DNA from 3 places in the Rhizobium sp. NZLR10 genome. Region 3 is predicted to be linked to each of the others. Evidence: predicted binding sites of a transcription regulator. Region 3 holds the regulator's gene; each other region holds the start of a gene.

Region 1 (6,361 bases), on a different contig from region 3:
CTGGTGCGGGCCGCACCGGATCTGCCCGCCGCGGTGATCGGCGATGCCGGGCGTTTTCGCCAGATCGTCACCAATCTCGTCGGCAATGCCGTCAAATTCACCGAGCGCGGCCACGTCTTCGTCGATGTCGGCTTCCAGACGGTTGCCGGCGGCGAGATCCTGGCGAGAATCCGCATCGAGGATACCGGTATCGGCATCCCGCGCGAAAAGCTCGAATCGGTCTTCGATAAGTTCTCGCAGGTCGACGCCTCCTCGACCCGCCGGCATGAGGGAACGGGTCTCGGGCTTGCGATCACCGCCGGCCTTGTCGATCTCTTCGGCGGGTATCTCAATGTCGAGAGCGAATGGGGCAGGGGCTCGGTCTTCACCGTCAATCTCCCCTTTGCGGTGGCTGCAGCCCGCCTCGAGCCGAAACCGCTGCCAATCAATGTGCAGGGCGCGCGCGTCCTCGTGGTCGACGACAATGATGTGAACCGGCGCATCCTCACCGAGCAGCTTTCGCTCTGGGGCTTTGACGGCGTGGCCGCCGAGGGCGGGGGCACCGGTCTTGCGATCCTGGAGGCGGCGGCGGATCTCGGCATTACCGTCGATGCCGTCGTGCTTGATTATCACATGCCCGATATGAACGGCGCCGATGTCGCGCGCCGGCTGCGCGCCGATCCCCGCTTCGTCGAGCTTCCGATCATCTTTCTGACGTCGATGGATATTTCAGGCACAGAAAAGGAATTCGCGGCACTGAACGGTCATGCGCATCTGATGAAGCCGGCGCGCGCCAACGTGCTGCGCAATACCGTCGTCGAGGTCGTCCGCGCCGGCCGCGTGAAGCAGGTTTCAGAAGGCGAGATCGCCCGGCTGCAGGCGCAGGCGGTGGTGCCGGCACCGCCGCCTGAGCCGATGCCGCAGCAGCGGGCGCCTGAATTCGTCGATGTGCTCGTCGCCGAGGACAACGAGGTGAACCAGATCGTCTTCACCCAGATCCTGCAAGGAACGGGCCTCTCCTTCCTCGTCGTCGACAATGGCGAGCAGGCGGTTGCCGCCTGGGAGCGACACACGCCGCGGATCATTATGATGGACGTCTCGATGCCCGTCATGAACGGCCATGAGGCGACCCGGACGATCCGCGCGCGCGAAAAAGGGCAGGGGCATCGCGTGCCGATCATCGGTGTCACCGCCCATGCGCTCGAAAGCGACCGCGACCTCTGTCTCGACGCCGGCATGGACGACTATATGTCGAAACCGATCAGCCCCGAATTGTTGGAAGAGAAGATTCGGCAATGGCTCCTCAAGGACGAGCAGCAGCCGGGGCGCACCAGCTACTGATCTCAGTCGGAAAACAGGATGCTCTCGAAATCCTGAACTCCGTTCAAGATATGCAGGACCTCGATGCGATCCTTGCCGCCCGATCAAAGATCAGATAATTCCCGTAAGGGCGGCGGACGCCGTGTTCATAGCGCGGGACCAGTGAAAAACCGTTCGGCGTTTCCGCCAGACGTTCGCTTCGTTCCATCAGGTCATGAATAAAGCTTACCGCCCGCTACGGATTGTCCTTGCCATATAATCGTTAGCAACAGTGGACTGGAAGCAGCAAACGTTACCTGTCGGGCGCCTTGATGCCGCAGAGCATTTCGCGTTTGCCGGCGAAGCCCTGGCGGCGCTCGACGGTAAAGCCTGCGGCGATGAGGTTGCGGCGTACGAAACCGGCCGCGGCATAGGTGGCGAAAGTGCCGCCGGGCGCGGTCTTTTCGTGGACACGTCGCATCAGTTCTTCCGACCACATGTCGCCGTTGCGCGAGGGCGCGAAGCCGTCGAGATACCAGGCGTCGAAGCCGCGCTTTGCGGCTGCGACGCCGTCGAGTGCTGCGCCGCAGACGACGCTGAGCCTCATCTGGTCGTCGAGGTCGAGCGAGACGGTATCGGCAGGCGTTGGCGGCCAGGCCGCCGTCAGCGCCTCGCGTTCGGCATCGATCTCCGGCCAGTGGGAGAGCGCACGGCCGATTTCTTCGCCGCGCATCGGGTGGAGCTCGAAGGAGATGAAATGCAGCTGCTGGCCGGGCACGCTGTACAGCTTCCATCGCCGCCAGGTCTCGGCGAAGTTCAGGCCGGTGCCGAAGCCGAGTTCGCCGATCACGAATTCCTGCCGCCCGTTCCAACGCTCCGGCAGGCCGTTGCCGGCGAGAAAGACGTGGCCGCATTCCAGCCGCCCATCGGTCTGGCAATAAAAATGGTCGCCAAAGGCGAGGGAATAGGGCATATCGCCGTCGCGCCATTCGAGCGGCTGCGGCGCGCCCGCGCCAATCTGATCGGGGTTCACGTCTGTCATGGAAAAAGCCGATAATCCTCAGCCGGTCTCAGGTCAATCGTCCTGCGAATTGCTGATCGTCGGCGGCGGCATCATGGGTCTCTGGGCGGCCGTCCATGCCGAGCGCCGTGGCATCGCTACCCTTATCGTCGACGCCGGCAAATTGGGTGGAGGTGCGAGCGGCGGCCTGCTCGGCGCGCTGATGCCGCATATGCCGGATCGGTGGTCTGAGAAAAAGCAGTTCCAGTTCGATGCGCTGGTCTCGCTCGAAGCCGAGATCGCCATGCTGGAAGCCGAAACCGGGCTTTCGGCCGGTTACCGCCGTTCCGGGCGGCTGATCCCGCTGCCGAAGCCGCATCTCAACAAGATAGCGCGCGCTCACTCCGAAGATGCCGAGCGCCACTGGTGCGCAGGCGAGCGCCGCTTCCATTGGCACGTGCTCGACAGTCCGCCGGTCGACGGCTGGATCGAGGCATCCGCCGGCGAGAGCGGTTTCGTGCATGATACGCTCGCCGCCCGCGTTGCGCCCCGCTCACTGACTGCGGGGCTCATTGCCTTCTTGCGACAGGCAAAACATGTGCGGATCATGGAACACGCGGCGGTGACGGGTGTCGATCCCGACTGCGGCACGGCCGACATAGGGGGCGAAACCATCACTTTCAGCGACTGCGTCCTGGCCGCCGGTCACCAGTCTTTTCCGTTGCTGCAGGTGCTGACCGCCGGGCTGAAGCGACCGCTCGGTCAACCGGTCAAGGGGCAGGCGGCGCTGTTGAAAGCCGATCTCGACCCGGCGCTGCCGACGATCTTCCTCGACGGGCTCTATGTCGTCGCGCACGAGGGCGGCTATGTGGCGATCGGCAGCACCAGCGAAAACCGCTTCGACGATCCCACATCGACCGATGCTCAGCTCGACACGCTGATCGCCGCGGCGCGGGAGATCGTGCCGGCGCTGCGCGACGCCCCTGTCATCGAGCGCTGGGCAGGGCTCCGCCCGAAGGCGATCGACCGTGACCCGATGATCGGCCGCCACCCCGATCACCCGCGCCTGATCGCGCTGACCGGCGGCTTCAAGGTCAGCTTCGGCCTGGCCCACCGGTTGGCGGAAGCGGCGATATGTATCGCAGGCGATACGGATTGCGGATTTTTGCTGCCGGAAAGCTTCGCAATTTCAAGCCATATCGCGGCAGCTTCACGTTAAACGTGAATTCGACGCCGCTTCGTTTCGTTATTCTGTCATGCAAATCACCTATCTGCTTGCGCATCGACAGCGCCGGATTTGATCGGCGCTCAGTTCCTTGATGGAGGAAATTGCATGCGCTATGCCATTTGCTTCACGCCTCCGGCGAGCGACCCGCTGTCGCTTGTGGCTGCCAGTTGGCTTGGCCGAAACGTGTTTTCGGGCGATATGGTGGAGCCGCCGGCAGTTCGTGGCCTTGGCATTCACGAGATCGCCTTCCATACCGCCGTGCCGCGGCGCTATGGTTTTCACGGCGTTCTGAAGGCGCCGTTTCACCTGGGTCACAATATGTCCGAAGCGCAACTCCTGCGCGATCTGATGCGTTTTTCCGGGACCTTCGTCCCCTTCCAGATTCCGCGCATCGAAGTCGCACGGCTCGGCAATTTCTACAGCTTGCTGCCGAGCGCCCCCTGCGAGCGGATCCAGTATCTCGCTTCGGCGATCGTCCAGGAATTCGATCGTTTCCGCGCGCCGCTCAGCGAAGCCGAGATCGAGCGCAGCGATCCGGACGGGCTGTCGGCAGCGCAGTTTTCAAACCTGCATCGCTGGGGCAATCCTTATGTGATGGAAGAGTTCCGCTTTCATATGCCGGTGACAGGACCCGTCAACGCGATCGACATGGCGCGCATCGAGCCGGCCCTGCGGACGATTTTCGCGCCTGCCCTCAGTGACCCGGTGACGGTTTCAAACGTGGCGCTCATGATCGAGGAGGGCACGGGCGGTCCCTTCCGCGTTCATTCGCTGCACCCGATGGGCAAGGTCAGCGCGCGCAAGATCGCCTGAGCGTGCCGATGGGCTAAGCCATTGTACTGCAAAGGCAAAATCGGATTGAGCAGTTTCCTTCTCGACATTCCGGCTGCGGATGCTACCGTTCGCCGTCTTTTCAGAAGGTGATTTGATGGTATCCGAGACTTATCCGCGCAATCTCGTCGGCTACGGGCGACAGACGCCCGATCCGAAGTGGCCGGGCGAGGCGCGCGTCGCCGTGCAGTTCGTCATCAATTATGAGGAGGGCGGCGAAAGCTCGATCCTCGACGGCGATCCGGCTTCTGAAAATCTGCTGTCGGAGATCGTTGGCGCGGCCGCCTGGCCCGGACAGCGCAATCTCAACATGGAATCGATCTACGAATACGGTTCGCGCGCGGGCTTCTGGCGGCTCTGGCGGATGTTCACCGATCTCAAGGTGCAGGCGACCGTCTACGGCGTAACGCTAGCGATGGCGCGCAATCCTGAAGCGGTCGCTGCGATGAAGGATGCCGGCTGGGAGATCGCCAGCCACGGTTACCGCTGGCTGGAATACAAGGATTTTCCGGAAGATCTGGAGCGCAAGCACATCCTCGAAGCGGTGCGCCTGCACGCCGAGCTTACCGGCGAGCGGCCATACGGCATGTATCAGGGCAAGCCTTCCGACAAGACGCTTCGGCTGGTGCAGGAGGAGGGCGGCTTCCTCTATTCCTCCGATTCCTATGCCGACGATCTGCCTTACTGGGTGAAGGGCGTCGATGGGAAACCCTTCCTGATCATCCCCTATACGCTCGAAACCAACGACATGCGCTTTGCCACACCGCAGGGCTTCAATACCGGCGATCAGTTCTTCACCTATCTGAAGGATGCCTTCGATACGCTCTATGAGGAAGGCAAGGCGGGCAGCCCGAAGATGATGTCGGTCGGCCTGCATTGCCGCCTCGTCGGGCGCCCGGGCCGGGCGGCGGCGCTGAAGCGCTTCATCGAATATGTGCTGAAGCATGACAAGGTCTGGATTCCGCGCCGCATCGAGATTGCCGAGCACTGGCACAAGCACCATCAGCCGGACGCGATCTGATGCTGTCGCGCGAGGATTTCGTTTCCCGCTTCGGCGGCGTCTTCGAACATTCGCCTTTCATCGCCGAGCGCGCCTATGACGCCGGCAGCGTGAACGAGCCTCTGACGGCGGCCGGCGTACATGCGGCGCTTGCCGCCGTCTTCCGCGCGGCAAGCCGACAGGAGCGTCTCGGGGTGCTCAGCGCCCACCCCGACCTTGCCGGGCGCCTCGCCATATCGGGTGAACTTACCGAAGACAGCCGCAAGGAGCAGTCCGGCGCCGGTCTCGACCGCCTGAGCCCTGCCGAGCACGCCCGCTTCACGGAACTCAATTCGGCCTATGTCGAAAAATATGGCTTTCCCTTCATCATCGCCGTCAAGGGGCTCGGCAAGGAGGATATCCTGGAAGCTTTCGAAACACGGATCGGCAACGGCCGGGACGAGGAGTTTTCGACCGCGACGGCACAGGTCGAAAAGATCGCGCTGCTGCGTCTGACATCGATGTTGCCGGAGGCTGAATGAAGGAGAGGCGCGCTATCGACTATCTCAATGACATGCAAAAGGCGGCATCCCAAGCGTTGTCCTTCATCGGCGGAATGGATGAGGCGGCTTTCGCCGAGGACCAGCTTACCTTCAAGGCCGTTGCCTTCTGCCACTTCACCATCGGTGCTGCGGCATCCCGTCTGCTGGTGACCCATCCGGAATTTGCCACCGAGCATCCCAATCTGCCGTGGACCAGGATCTGCGGCACCGGTAATCGCATCCTCGACGACGTCTTCGATCTCGATCCCTCCGAAATCTGGGAGGCGACGTATCGGACGCTGCCGGAGCTTCTTCGCGAGATCGATGCCGTCCGATACTGGCATGCCCAAGGCGAGTGACGCGATGTCTCGGTTTCTCGACATTCGTCCTCTCACCAGCTCCGCCTTCGCTCTCTTCGGTGAGGTGATCGAAGCCGATCCGGCCGCGAAGCGGCTCATCAATGGCGGCACGACGGAGCGTTTCCATGCGCTGGCCGCGGCGCA
Region 2 (6,361 bases), on a different contig from region 3:
GGCGACGTGCGTTTCGAGCTCAACAATCGCGAGGCGACGCCCGAGGAAATGGGCTTCCTCGACGGCCTCGGCACCGTTTCGGTCTCGACGGGCCTGCGCTCGATGGCCCGCAAGCCTGACGGTTCCGATCAGGCGCTGGTCGAGGTCAAGGCCGTCGATGACGCCTACCCGCTCTACGGCCGCTTCGTGGCCGAGCCGGACTATCCCCTCGCAGCCCTGCTTTCAGGCCAAGGCGGCACCTATGGTGCGGTCGCAGCCCCATTGCTTCTCGATCGGCTCGGGCTTGCGGTCGGCGACGAATTGCTGCTCGGCACCGTCAAGCTCAGCATCACCGGCACGGTGAAAACCGAGCCGGATGCATTGTCGGAGGGTTTTGGCTTTGCGCCGCGCCTGCTCGTCAGCCGCCGGGCGCTCGCAGCCTCCGGGCTGATCCAGACGGGAAGCCTAGTCGAACATGCCTACAAGATCCGGCTGGAAGACAAGGGCGCGATGTCGGGCATTCAGGCGCGCGCCACCAAGGAATTCCCCTCCGCCGGCTGGGCTGTTCGCACCAGCGACCGCGCCGCACCCTCGCTCACCGAAAACATCACCCGTTTCTCGCAGTTCCTGACGCTGGTCGGCCTGACCGCGCTGATCGTCGGCGGCGTCGGTGTCGCCAATGCCGTGCGCGCCTTTCTCGATTCCAAACGCACCACCATCGCCACCTTCAAATGTCTGGGTGCGCCGGCGCAGGTCGTCGTGTTGATCTATCTCTTCCAGATCGCCATCATCGCGCTTGGCGGCATCCTGATCGGCCTCGTCATCGGCGCCCTGTCGCCGATCTTCGCCGCGCAGTTCCTGGCGCAGTTCCTGCCGGTCTCGACTGCGCCGACCCTTTATCCCGGCGCCCTGCTGCTTGCCACGCTCTTCGGCATCCTGACGACACTCGCCTTCGCCATCCTGCCGCTCGGCCACGCCCGCGAAGTGCCTGCGACGGCACTCTTCCGCGAGCAGGGTTTCGAGGCCCGCCGCCTGCCCTCCTGGCCCTACATCCTGCTGGCCGCGCTGTTCATGGCCGCCCTTGCCGGCCTTGCCATCGTCACCGCCTATGACCGCTTCATCGCCGTCGTCTTCGTCGGCGCGATCGTCTTTGCCTTCGTCGCCCTTCGCCTTGTCGCCGCGCTGATCGCCTGGCTTGCGCGCCGCAGCCCGCGCGTCAACTCGCCGGCATTGCGGCTGGCAATCGGCAACATCCATCGCCCCGGCGCGCTGACGCCCTCGGTCGTGCTCTCGCTCGGCCTCGGCCTGGCTTTGCTGGTGACGCTGACCTTGATCGACGGCAACCTGCGTCGGCAGCTGACCGGCCGCATGAACGAAGGCGCGCCGAACTTCTTTTTCGTCGATATCCAGAGCGCCGAGGTCGACGCCTTCCGCGATCTCGTCAAGGCGCAGGCGCCGCAGGGCAAGCTCGTTGAAGTGCCGATGCTGCGCGGCCGGATCGTCGCCTTCAACGGCGAAGATGTCACCAAGTTGGACGTGCCGGCCGCCGGCCGCTGGGTGCTGAACGGCGATCGCGGCATCACCTATGCCGACACCCTGCCGGAGAATGCCGCCCTCACGGAAGGTAACTGGTGGGGCAAGGATTACAGCGGCGAGCCGCTCGTCTCCTTCTCGTCGGAAGAGGCGCATGAACTCGGCCTGAAGATCGGCGATAAGATCACCGTCAACGTGCTCGGCCGCAATATTACCGCGAAAATCGCCAATCTGCGCCGCGTCCAATGGGAATCGCTGTCGATCAACTTCGTCATGGTTTTCTCGCCGAACACCTTCCGCGGCGCCCCGCATGCCTGGCTGGCGACCCTCACTGATCCCTCCTCGACACCGGCCGAAGATGCGGCGATCCTGAAATCCGTCACCAACACCTATCCGACGATCACCAGCGTCCGCGTCAAGGACGCGATCGATATCGTCAACCAGCTGGTCGGCGAGCTTGCGACCGCAATTCGCGCCGCCGCCTCCGTTGCTCTCATCGCCTCGATCCTCGTCTTGGCCGGCGCGCTTGCCGCCGGAAACCGGGCGCGCACCCACGACGCGGTGGTGCTGAAGACGCTTGGCGCCACCCGCGCCATGCTGATCCGCGCCTTCAGCTACGAATATCTGATCCTCGGGCTGGCAACCGCAATCTTCGCGTTGATCGCCGGCGGCGTTGCCGCCTGGTTCATCGTCGCCCGCATCATGCGCCTGCCCTCGACCTTCCTGCCCGATGTGGCGGGGCTGACGCTGGTGACCGCGCTCGTCCTCACCGTCGGCATCGGCCTCATCGGCACCTGGCGGATCCTCGGACAGAAGGCGGCGCCCGTCCTGCGCGAACTCTGACCGGATAGCGACGCCCAAACCCTTCACCTTACGGCGATTTAACCGACCGAGCCTTTGCAAGCCTCTTGTTTGCGATCGGCGAAAGCCTCATATTGTCTGCAGGCATGCTGGAGCTCCGCAGCGGCGCCCGGGTCGAAAACCCGACACCGTATTTCCATCGGAGCTTGTAAGAGGAAACTATGGCTGACCTTCGTAACTATCAAAGCCGCGCGCAGACCGGCGAGATGATTGATCAAGGCCTGCGCACTTATATGCTCAAGGTTTACAACCTGATGGCGCTGGGTCTGGCGATCACCGGCGTGGCCGCATATCTCGGATTCAACTTCGCTGTTCAGGACGGCCAGCTCACCCAGTTCGGCGTGCTGCTGTTCCAGTCGCCTTTGCGCTGGGTCGTCATCCTTGCGCCTCTTGCGGCCGTCTTCTTCCTGAGCTTCCGCATTAACAGCATGAGCGTGGCCGCCGCCCAGACGACTTTCTGGGTCTATGCCGCACTTGTCGGCCTGTCGCTCTCGTCGATCTTCCTGGTCTACACCGGCCAGAGCGTCGTTCAGACCTTCTTCGTCACCGCCGCCTCCTTCGGCGCGCTGTCGCTTTACGGCTACACCACGAAGCGTAACCTGTCGGCGATGGGCTCGTTCCTGATCATGGGTCTTTTTGGCCTGATCATCGCTTCAATCGTCAACATCTTCCTGGCGTCGTCCGCGCTGCAGTTCGCGATCTCCGCGATCGGCGTCCTGATCTTCGCAGGCCTTACCGCCTACGACACGCAGCGGATCAAGGAATTGTACCTGGAAGCCGATGACGTCGCCGTGGCCGGCCGCAAGGCGATCATGGGTGCGCTGACGCTCTATCTCGACTTCATCAACCTCTTCATGTTCCTGCTCCAGTTCATGGGCAACCGTAAATAAGCAGGACAGACTGAGATCGAAAAGGCGGCTTCGGCCGCCTTTTTTGTTGCGCCGGCTTTCGCGGAATGGTTTAGGAGAGACCTTGCCCTCCGATGGACCTGCCGCCGAAATGTCCTTCCTCCTGCGCAATGCTTCCGAAGCCGATATCCCCGCCATCGCCGAAATCTATCGCGAATCCGTCCTGAACGGCACGTCGAGCTATGAGATCACGCCGCCGTCCGAGGCTGAGATGGCGCAGCGGTTTGCGGCGATCGTCGGCCAGCAATATCCCTATATCGCCGCAGCCGATGCTGACGGAAACCTGCTCGGCTACGCCTATGCCTCGGCCTTTCGCGTCCGCCCGGCCTATCGCTGGATAGTCGAGGATTCGATCTATCTGGCGCCCGAAGCCCGCGGCCGCGGCATCGGCAAAGCATTGATGACCGAGCTGATCGACCGCTGCACCGGTCTCGGTTTTCGTCAGATGATCGCGGTCATCGGCGGCGCCAGCCCCGCCTCGATCGCGCTTCATCTCAAGGCGGGCTTCGTGGAGGTCGGCCTGATGCGGGGGGCCGGCTACAAGCATGGCCGCTGGCTGGATACGATGCTCATGCAGCGCGTCCTCGGCGAGGGTATGACGACCGATCCGGATCCGTCCATCTATCCCGGCACGCTGTTTGCCGGCTGATGCATGTCGCCCGGAAGTGTGCAGCGGTTCCGGGATAACGACATGCAGAAAAAGTGTTTCGGCTTACTTATCGACCAGCTTCAGCGCCTTGTCGAACACCTTCAACACCTGGTTCAACTCGTGACCGCGCTTCAGAATGGTGCCGTGGACGTTGATCACCGAATAGGCGCCCTGCTTGGCGGCAAGCTTGGGATTTTTCTCGACGCGGAAGAGCGGCATTTCACCGGAGCGTTTGAAGACGGAAAATACCGCCCTGTCTTTCAGATGATCGATGGCGTAGTCGCGCCATTCGCCGTCACCGACCATACGGCCGTAGATCCAGAGGATCGCATCCAGTTCGCGCCGATGAAAGGTCACCGGAAGTGGATCTTTGCTTTGCTTGTATTCCCTGAGATCGACGACGACTGAGGAACTATTGTCGACGGAACGGCTTTCGCCGTGTCGCAAATCCGGCTGATCTGTCATTCAGTCTCCGAGGCCTCTGCATGTGACAGGAGAGTGACAGTGTGCCCGAGCCGCCGCAAATTGCAAGAGTGCCGGCCGTCACATTCGGCCGCACTCCAGCGCCGCGCGTTGGACGCGCAAGGATGCCGTAGCACTTTGAATCGGCGCATCGTCCGATGCGCATAATAGCGTTGTCGCTTTCTCGGTAGCGCCGCATTTCAGTCAAAACAGCGCCTCATTTGCAGGAGAATTATGAATCCCGGTTTGGCGCCAGCGCGCCAAAGGGCCCGGCGGAGCGTATCGACCTTAACCCCAGCCCCGAATACGCTCAGCCGGGCCGCCCGGTACTTCATCCGCAAGCGGATGAAATCTCAGATGTTTTTTCCAGCCATCACCACGGTCGCCCCAAGGATCGCAGCCGGATCGCCGTTGTCGGTCGCCGATTGCAGCAGGATCGCGCAGCCCTCGAGCTGCGGCCGCTGCAGGACACTGGCTGGCAGCGTCAGACTGGTCGCCTTGCCGTCCCACATGCCGACGGTTTCGACATTGGTGACGCTGTGCAGATAGGAAATCTTCTTTCCGCTGTTCTCGCCCTTTTCGACGTCGATGGTCTTTTCCTTGTCGAAATACACCATCACGACATTGGCTTTGCCCTGTCCCGCGCCGATCTTGATCTCCAGCTCGTCGCCGCGCATCGACGCGCTGATGGGGACGGTCAGCCCATTGCCTTCGCCGCTATAGGTATCGAGCTTGCCGTTGATACCGTTGAGATCGGCGCCGGCCAGATGACCGCGCCCGTTGACGATGGCCTGCGGCGTGTAGACGTTGCTGCGGCCCATTGTCCTCGCATAGCCATATTGCCGCTCGGTGTTTTCCTTCGAGCTCAGCGTATCGGCCCAGCCGAGATAGTTCCAGTAATCGACATGATAGGCGAGCGCGATGACATCGCCCTGGCTCACCAGCTTACGGAAAGCAGCATCCGCGGGAGGACAGGAGGAGCAGCCCTGCGCCGTAAACAGTTCGACGACACCTTTCGGCGTGCCGTCTTCGGCCTGAAGCGGGCCTGAGAGAACAACGCCGGCGATCAGCGGAATCAGAAAACGGGGGGACATTCACCTGCACCTCTTTTTCAGCGCCGACGGCGTGTTCGACCGGAGGCCCTGACATATGAACGTACGAATAATCCTTCCGGATCCAAACGAAAAGTCACGAACGGGTGAGACGCAGCGCAACCGGAACCCGCATAAAACAAATCATCGTGAGGTCCCTCAAATACCGTCGCCGCAAAGAAAAGCCGCCGGAAAATGCTCTCCGGCGGCCATCATCATATTATGAAGCTCTTAACAATCAGGCAGCGAGATCGCGCAGAACCGTCTGCAGGATGCCGCCATTGTTGAGGTAGACCACCTCGTCGAGCGTATCGACGCGCGACAGCAGCGGAACTTCCTTCACAGTGCCGTCGCCATAGGTGATCTTGGCGATCTTCTTCTCGCGCGGCTTGATCTTTTCCAAGCCCTCGATGGTGACGAGCTCGTCGCCCTTCAGGCCGAGGCTCTGCCAGGTCGTACCCTCTTCGAAGACGAAAGGAATGATGCCCATGCCGACCAGGTTCGAGCGATGGATACGCTCGAAGGACTGGGCAACGACAGCCTTGACGCCGAGCAAATTGGTGCCCTTGGCAGCCCAGTCGCGCGAGGAGCCGTTGCCATATTCGACACCGGCGAAGATGACGAGCGGCACGCCTTCGGCCTTGTACTGCATCGCCGCGTCGTAGATCGAGGTCTCTTCCTTCGACGGGTAGTGGATGGTGTAGCCACCTTCCTTGCCGTTCGGGCCGAGCATATGGTTGCGGATGCGGATATTGGCGAAGGTGCCGCGCATCATCACTTCATGGTTGCCGCGGCGTGTGCCGTACTGGTTGAAGTCGGCAACGGCGACCTCATGGCCGAGCAGATAGGCACCTGCAGGGGATGCCGCTTTGATCGAA
Region 3 (6,361 bases):
CCAGCATCTTGCCGGCGAGCGGCTTGTCGCCCGTGCCGGCCTTGAAGGCCTGCTTGCGGGCGAGCGCATCGTTCATGATGGTTCTGAGATCGGCTGAGGTGACCGCGGAAAGATCGAGGAAATGTTTGGGAGCCATGTTCTTACCTGTGCTGCGCCCGAAGGCGGCAATCTCTTCAAGCCGTTTTCTTGACCTTCGCGGCGCGAATGCTCTCGGCGGCGCGCTCGATGCGGTCAAGGCCCTCTCGGGCTTCCTCGGCGGTGACGACGAGGGGCGGAAGAAGGCGGATGACGTTATCGCCGGCGGGTATGCCGAGCAGATGGGCGGCGCGGATCGCCTGCAGCAATTCGGCCGAGGGAATAGCAGCCTTGATGCCGAGCAACAGCCCCTCGCCTCTGATATCCTCGATCACATCGGGATAGCGATCCTTCAGCGAGGCGAGGCCCTGGCGGAAGACGAGTGCTACGTCGCGCACCTGCTGGAGGAAGCCATCGGCGAGGATGATGTCGAGCACGGCGCTGCCGACGGCCATGGCGAGCGGATTGCCGCCATAGGTCGAGCCATGCGTGCCGGCCTTCATGCCGGAGGCGGCCTCTGAAGTAGCAAGGCAGGCGCCGAGCGGGAAACCACCGCCGATGCCCTTGGCAACCGCCATGATGTCGGGCGTGACGCCCGACCATTCATGGGCAAAGAACCTGCCGGTGCGGCCAACGCCGGTCTGGACCTCGTCGAGGATCAACAGCAGGCCGTTTTCGTCGCAAATCTGGCGAAGCGCCTTCATGAATTCGGGGGTGGCAGGACGCACGCCGCCCTCGCCCTGCACCGGCTCGATGAGGATTGCCGCCGTCGCATCGGTGATCGCGGCGCGGACCGCTTCGATGTCGCCGAACGCCACCTGATCGAAACCCGGCGCCTTGGGGCCGAAGCCTTCGAGATATTTCTCCTGGCCACCGGCGGCGATTGTCGCGAGCGTCCGCCCATGGAAGGCGCCCTCGAAGGTGATGATATGGAAGCGCTCGGGATGGCCGTTGGAAAACTGATAACGGCGCGCCGTCTTGATCGCGCATTCGAGCGCTTCAGCACCCGAATTGGTGAAGAACACCTTGTCGGCGAAGGTGGCGTCGGTCAGCCGTTTGGCCAAACGCTCCTGGCCGGGGATCTCATAGATGTTGGAGAGGTGCCAGACCTTGTCGGCCTGCTCCTTCAGCGCGCCGACCACATGCGGATTGCCGTGGCCGACCGAGGTGACGGCAACACCGGCGCCGAAATCGAGATAACGTTCGCCGCTTTCGGTGATCAGCCACACGCCCTCGCCTCGCTCGAACCGCAGCGGGGCACGAGAGTAGGTGTCATAAAGCGGCGCGGCTTCAGCCATGGCGCGGTCTCCCGATCAGAGTTATCAAGCAACGGACTCCGGCTAAGAAAACCAGGCCCGAAAAATTAAAAATGCCGCCTTGCGGCGGCCAGCGGTACTATTTCCTTTTCGCGCTGCAATGTCAACAAAACTGCGCCCTTAGCGCATGCAGCAAGGTTGTACAGCGGTGTTTTCGACCTTCAACAGGCTTTATTGCAGAAATGACACGCTGGGGCAGCAAGTTGGGGAAAACTCCGAATTCGATTCATCCGGATTCATGCGACTCTTGTCACGGAGTCACGCTCACACTAGGTTAAAGTTCAATTACTAGACTGCATGCGGCGGAACTAGTCACCAAAATTGATCAAGCGTTTCTTGTTTCGGAGCTTCCGAGGCAACGGTGAGGGATTCTGCCATCACCAACGCAGAAGGTGGAGACAGGGCATGAACTGGACAGACGAGCGGGTCGAGAAACTCAAGAAGCTTTGGGCCGAAGGACTGAGCGCCAGCCAGATCGCGGCGCAACTTGGCGGTGTCAGCAGAAACGCTGTAATCGGCAAGGTGCACCGCCTGAGCCTTCCGGGCCGCGCCAAGGCCGGCGGCACGGCCGCCACGGCCCGAACGCCGAAACGCAATACATCGGCGCCGCGCGCGCCGAACTTCGCCTCTCGGATCACCACCCGCACCGTTACCCGCCAGCAGGGCGCAACGATGCTGAAGGAAGAGATCGAGATCGAAACGGTCGAGGAAATGGAATACGTGCCGAAAGGCAACGTGGTCGTGCCGATCTCCCGCCGCCTCGGCCTGACGGAACTGACCGAACGCACTTGCAAGTGGCCGGTCGGCGATCCGCTGAAGGATGACTTCCACTTCTGCGGCTGCGAGTCCCCCGACAATTCACCCTATTGCGGCTATCACCAGAAACTCGCCTACCAGCCCGTCAACGAACGCCGCCGGGCGGCAGCGCGGGCGAGCTGAACGGGTGACATTGTCGACATGCAAAAACGGGCTGGAAGGCCCGTTTTTTTATGTGAGTACGTTGGGTGTGGCTGCCCCTCATCCGCCTGCCGGCACCGACCGGGGTCGAGACGAGTGGCTCGACCCCGGTCGGGTTAGGGTGAGGGGCAGAGCTTGCTCGACTTTATCGGAAACCCCTCAGGCTTCCATCGAATAGCCGGCGCCGCGGACGGTGCGGATGACGTCTTGCATGTTGGAGAAGTTCAGCGCCTTGCGCAGGCGGCCGACATGGACGTCGACGGTGCGTTCGTCGACATAGATATCGTGGCCCCAGACGCCGTCGAGAAGCTGCGAGCGGGAGAAGACCCGGCTCGGCGACGACATCAGGAATTCCAGCAGGCGGAATTCGGTGGGGCCGAGGCGGACTTCGCGGCTTTTGCGATGGACGCGATGGGTTTCGCGGTCGAGTTCGATATCGCCGCATTTCAGCACCGTCGACAGCACCTCGGGACGGGCGCGGCGTAGCATCGCCTTGACGCGGGCAACGAGCTCCGGGGTCGAGAACGGCTTGACGACGTAATCGTCGGCCCCGGTCGACAGTCCGCGGACGCGCTCGCTCTCTTCGCCGCGCGCCGTCAGCATGATGATCGGCAGACGTTCGGTTTCCGGCCGCATGCGCAGGCGCCGGCAGAGTTCGATGCCGGAGACGCCGGGCAGCATCCAATCGAGGATGAGCAGGTCGGGCGTGCGCTCCTGAAGCCTGATTTCGGCTTCGTCGCCACGAAGGATAGTATCGACCTCGAAGCCTTCCGCTTCGAGATTGTAGCGAAGAAGCACGCTCAAGGCTTCCTCGTCTTCAACAACTGCAACTCTCGGGATCATGCCTGTCGGTCTCCTCGCGCATGTTCCTTAAACCGGGGTGATTTAAGCAATGCATCCTGCGCAAATTCAGAAAGGTGGCTGCGACCTCTTTGCGCGCCCGGATGGGCGCGCACGCAACGGCTAGTATGGGCTTTATTCCGTGACCGCGCCGACGGTGTTGGCGCTGTCGTCTTTCGGACGGTCACCTTCCGGCTGTGCGCCGGTCGCCATGTAGTAGATCGTCTCGGCGATGTTGGTGGCGTGGTCGCCGATGCGCTCGATGTTCTTGGCGCAGAAGAGCAGATGCGTGCAGCTGGTGATGTTGCGCGGATCTTCCATCATGTAGGTCAGCAGCTCGCGGAACAGCGAGGTGTACATCGCGTCGATCTCGTTGTCGCGTTCACGGATCGCATTGGCCTTGTCGGCGGAGCGCGTCGTGTAGACGTCGAGCACTTCCTTGAGCTGGACGAGCGCCAGCTCGGACAGATGCTCGAGACCGCGGGCGAGCTTGCGCGGAACGCCGGTGCTCTGCACGGCGATGACGCGCTTGGCGGTGTTCTTGCCGAGGTCGCCGACGCGTTCGAGATCGGCGGCGATGCGGATCGAACCCATGATTTCGCGCAGGTCCGAGGCCATCGGTTGACGGCGGGCGATGGTAACGATCGCCTTGTCGCCGATTTCTCGCTCGGCGTGATCGAGGATCACATCGTCGGAGATGACCTTCTGCGCCAGCGCGGTATCGCCGTTGACGAGCGCCCGGACGGCCTCGCTGACCATCTGCTCGGCCAGGCCGCCCATTTCGGAAATCCGCCTGGACAGGAACTTCAGATCATCATCATAGGCAGAAAAAATATGTGTCGATGCCATGGGGCTTTATCCTCGAATAACGGGAAGGCTTGGTGTCGCCAAAATCAACCGAAGCGACCCATGATGTAGTCCTGGGTGCGCGGATCGTCGGGATTGGTGAACATCTTGTCGGTGTCGTTCTCCTCGACGAGATTGCCGAGGTGGAACATGGCGGTGCGCTGCGAGACGCGCGCGGCCTGCTGCATGGAGTGGGTGACGATGACGATCGTGTAGTTCTCGCGCAGTTCGTGGATCAGTTCCTCGACCTTGGCGGTGGCGATCGGGTCGAGCGCCGAGCAGGGCTCGTCCATCAGGATGACTTCAGGGCTGACGGCGACGGCGCGGGCAATGCAGAGGCGCTGCTGCTGACCGCCGGACAGGCCGGTGCCGGATTCATGCACGCGGTCCTTGACCTCGTTCCAGAGGCCGGCACGCTGCAGGCTGGTCTCGACGATCTGGTCGAGATCGGCCTTCGACTTGGCAAGGCCATGGATGCGCGGGCCGTAGGAGACGTTTTCATAGATCGTCTTCGGGAACGGGTTCGGCTTCTGGAAGACCATGCCGACGCGGGCGCGAAGTTCGACGACGTCGATATCGGGATCATAGATATCGTCGGTATCAAGCGTGATCTTGCCGGTGACCCGGCAGCCGTCGATCGTGTCGTTCATGCGGTTTAGGCTCCGCAGGAAGGTCGACTTGCCGCAGCCGGACGGGCCGATCAGCGCGGTTACGGTGTTTTCGCGGATGTTCAGGTTCACATCGAAAAGCGCGCGCTTCTCGCCATAGTAAACCGAGACATCCTTGCCGATCATCTTATAAGGGACGTTGCTCATCTTCTGATCCAGCGCTTTTTCAACTGCAGCTTCCGTCAACATGTTCATGATGTGTAACTCCGTTTACCAGCGGCGCTCGAAGCGACGACGCAAGAGGATGGCGCCCATGTTCATGACGATCAGGAACAGGAGCAGGACGATGATGGCACCCGAAGTCCGCTCGACGAAGGCACGTTCGGCCTCGTTGGCCCACATATAGACCTGCACGGGCAGAGCCGTCGAGGGATCGAGCGGCGTCGTCGGCGCGTTGGCGACGAAGGCGACCATGCCGATCAGCAGCAGCGGCGCGGTTTCGCCGAGCGCATGCGCCAGGCCGATGATCGTGCCGGTGAGGATGCCGGGCATGGCGAGCGGCAGAACATGGTGGAACACCATCTGCATCTTCGAGGCGCCGAGGCCGAGGGCTGCAGCGCGGATCGACGGCGGCACGGCGCGCAGTGCGGCGCGCGTCGCAATGATGATCGTCGGCAGGGTCATCAACGTCAGCACCAGGCCGCCAACCAGCGAAGCCGAACGCGGCAGGCCGACGAAGTTGATGAAGACGGAAAGGCCGAGCAGACCGTAGACGATCGAGGGCACGGCGGCGAGGTTGTTGATGTTGACCTCGATCAGATCGGTCAGCTTGTTCTTCGGCGCAAACTCCTCGAGATAGATCGAGGCGGCAACGCCGATCGGCAGAGCGAGCACCAGCACGATCAGCATCAGGTAGAGCGAGCCGATGAGGGCGACGCCAAGGCCTGCGGCCTCCGGACGGCTGGAATTGCCGTTGACGAAGAGGCCGGTGTTGAACTGCTTGTGGAGAGCGCCGCTCGCCTTCAGCTCGTTCATCCAGCCAACCTGCTTGTCGTTGACCTTGCGGTTCTTCTCATCGACCGACAGGTCGATCTGGCCCTTGTTGGCGCTGTCGACATTGGCGTCGGCGAGCACGGTGACATTGACCGTCTTGCCGATGATCGACGGGTCGGCGACGACCATGTCGCGCAGTTGGACCGGCGCACCCTTGGAGAGCATGGCGGATGCATCGCGCACGTCGGGACGGCTTGCGGCATTGACGTTCAGCTGCTTGACGATCGCGTCGCGCAGGAGAACCGGGTAGTTGGCGGCGATCAGCACCGAAGCATCGGTCGCACGCTTATTGCTGGGGTCGATCGTCTTCTCGGAAAATTCGATCGGCAGGGTGATCGCCGTCTGCTGAAAGGCGGTGTAGCCTTTGCCGATCACCGTCCACAGCAGGATGAACAGGAAGATGAGGCCGAAGGAGATGGCGGCGATGCCATAGGCCTGGAACCGGCGTTCGGCGGCGTAGCGGCGCTTGATGCCGATATCGCGGCGCGTGGGCGCCTTGGAAACGGTTATCCCGGCGGGAGAAACAATATCCGTCATTCGTACTGCTCCCGGTATTTGCGCACGATGTAGAGCGCGTAGATATTGAGGCAAAGCGTGATGCAGAACAGCGTGATGCCAAGGGCGAAGGCAACCAGCGTCTGCGGCGAGGTGAACTCGAGGTCGCCG

Evidence for each region. The regulator PhoB, encoded in region 3, activates phosphate uptake and scavenging genes when phosphate is short. The targets are predictions, from matches to a motif close to TGTCATNNANCTGTCAT.
Region 1: a site for PhoB is predicted at 3,520-3,536, ahead of HJB82_RS23255 (DUF1045 domain-containing protein). Genes of this name have one in related genera too.
Region 2: a site for PhoB is predicted at 4,418-4,434, ahead of HJB82_RS12665 (DUF2794 domain-containing protein). Genes of this name have one in related genera too.

The regions. Positions count from the first base shown of each region.
Region 1 covers NZ_JABDWE010000017.1:28,249-34,609, reverse strand. The annotation lists gene HJB82_RS23270 (response regulator) at 1-1,320, shown strand, start outside; gene mnmD (tRNA (5-methylaminomethyl-2-thiouridine)(34)-methyltransferase MnmD) at 1,592-2,320, opposite strand; gene HJB82_RS23260 (FAD-binding oxidoreductase) at 2,319-3,497, shown strand; gene HJB82_RS23255 (DUF1045 domain-containing protein) at 3,612-4,319, shown strand; gene puuE (allantoinase PuuE) at 4,435-5,358, shown strand; gene uraD (2-oxo-4-hydroxy-4-carboxy-5-ureidoimidazoline decarboxylase) at 5,358-5,858, shown strand; gene HJB82_RS23240 (DUF86 domain-containing protein) at 5,855-6,217, shown strand; gene HJB82_RS23235 (ureidoglycolate lyase) at 6,222-6,361, shown strand, end outside.
Region 2 covers NZ_JABDWE010000007.1:96,950-103,310, reverse strand. The annotation lists gene HJB82_RS12680 (ABC transporter permease) at 1-2,355, shown strand, start outside; gene HJB82_RS12675 (Bax inhibitor-1/YccA family protein) at 2,535-3,263, shown strand; gene HJB82_RS12670 (GNAT family N-acetyltransferase) at 3,373-3,930, shown strand; gene HJB82_RS12665 (DUF2794 domain-containing protein) at 3,994-4,395, opposite strand; gene HJB82_RS12660 (thioredoxin family protein) at 4,746-5,486, opposite strand; gene acnA (aconitate hydratase AcnA) at 5,722-6,361, opposite strand, start outside.
Region 3 covers NZ_JABDWE010000032.1:13,430-19,790, forward strand. The annotation lists gene argF (ornithine carbamoyltransferase) at 1-136, opposite strand, end outside; gene HJB82_RS30885 (aspartate aminotransferase family protein) at 174-1,373, opposite strand; gene HJB82_RS30890 (GcrA family cell cycle regulator) at 1,797-2,330, shown strand; gene phoB (phosphate regulon transcriptional regulator PhoB) at 2,508-3,191, opposite strand; gene phoU (phosphate signaling complex protein PhoU) at 3,324-4,037, opposite strand; gene pstB (phosphate ABC transporter ATP-binding protein PstB) at 4,082-4,897, opposite strand; gene pstA (phosphate ABC transporter permease PstA) at 4,913-6,232, opposite strand; gene pstC (phosphate ABC transporter permease subunit PstC) at 6,229-6,361, opposite strand, start outside.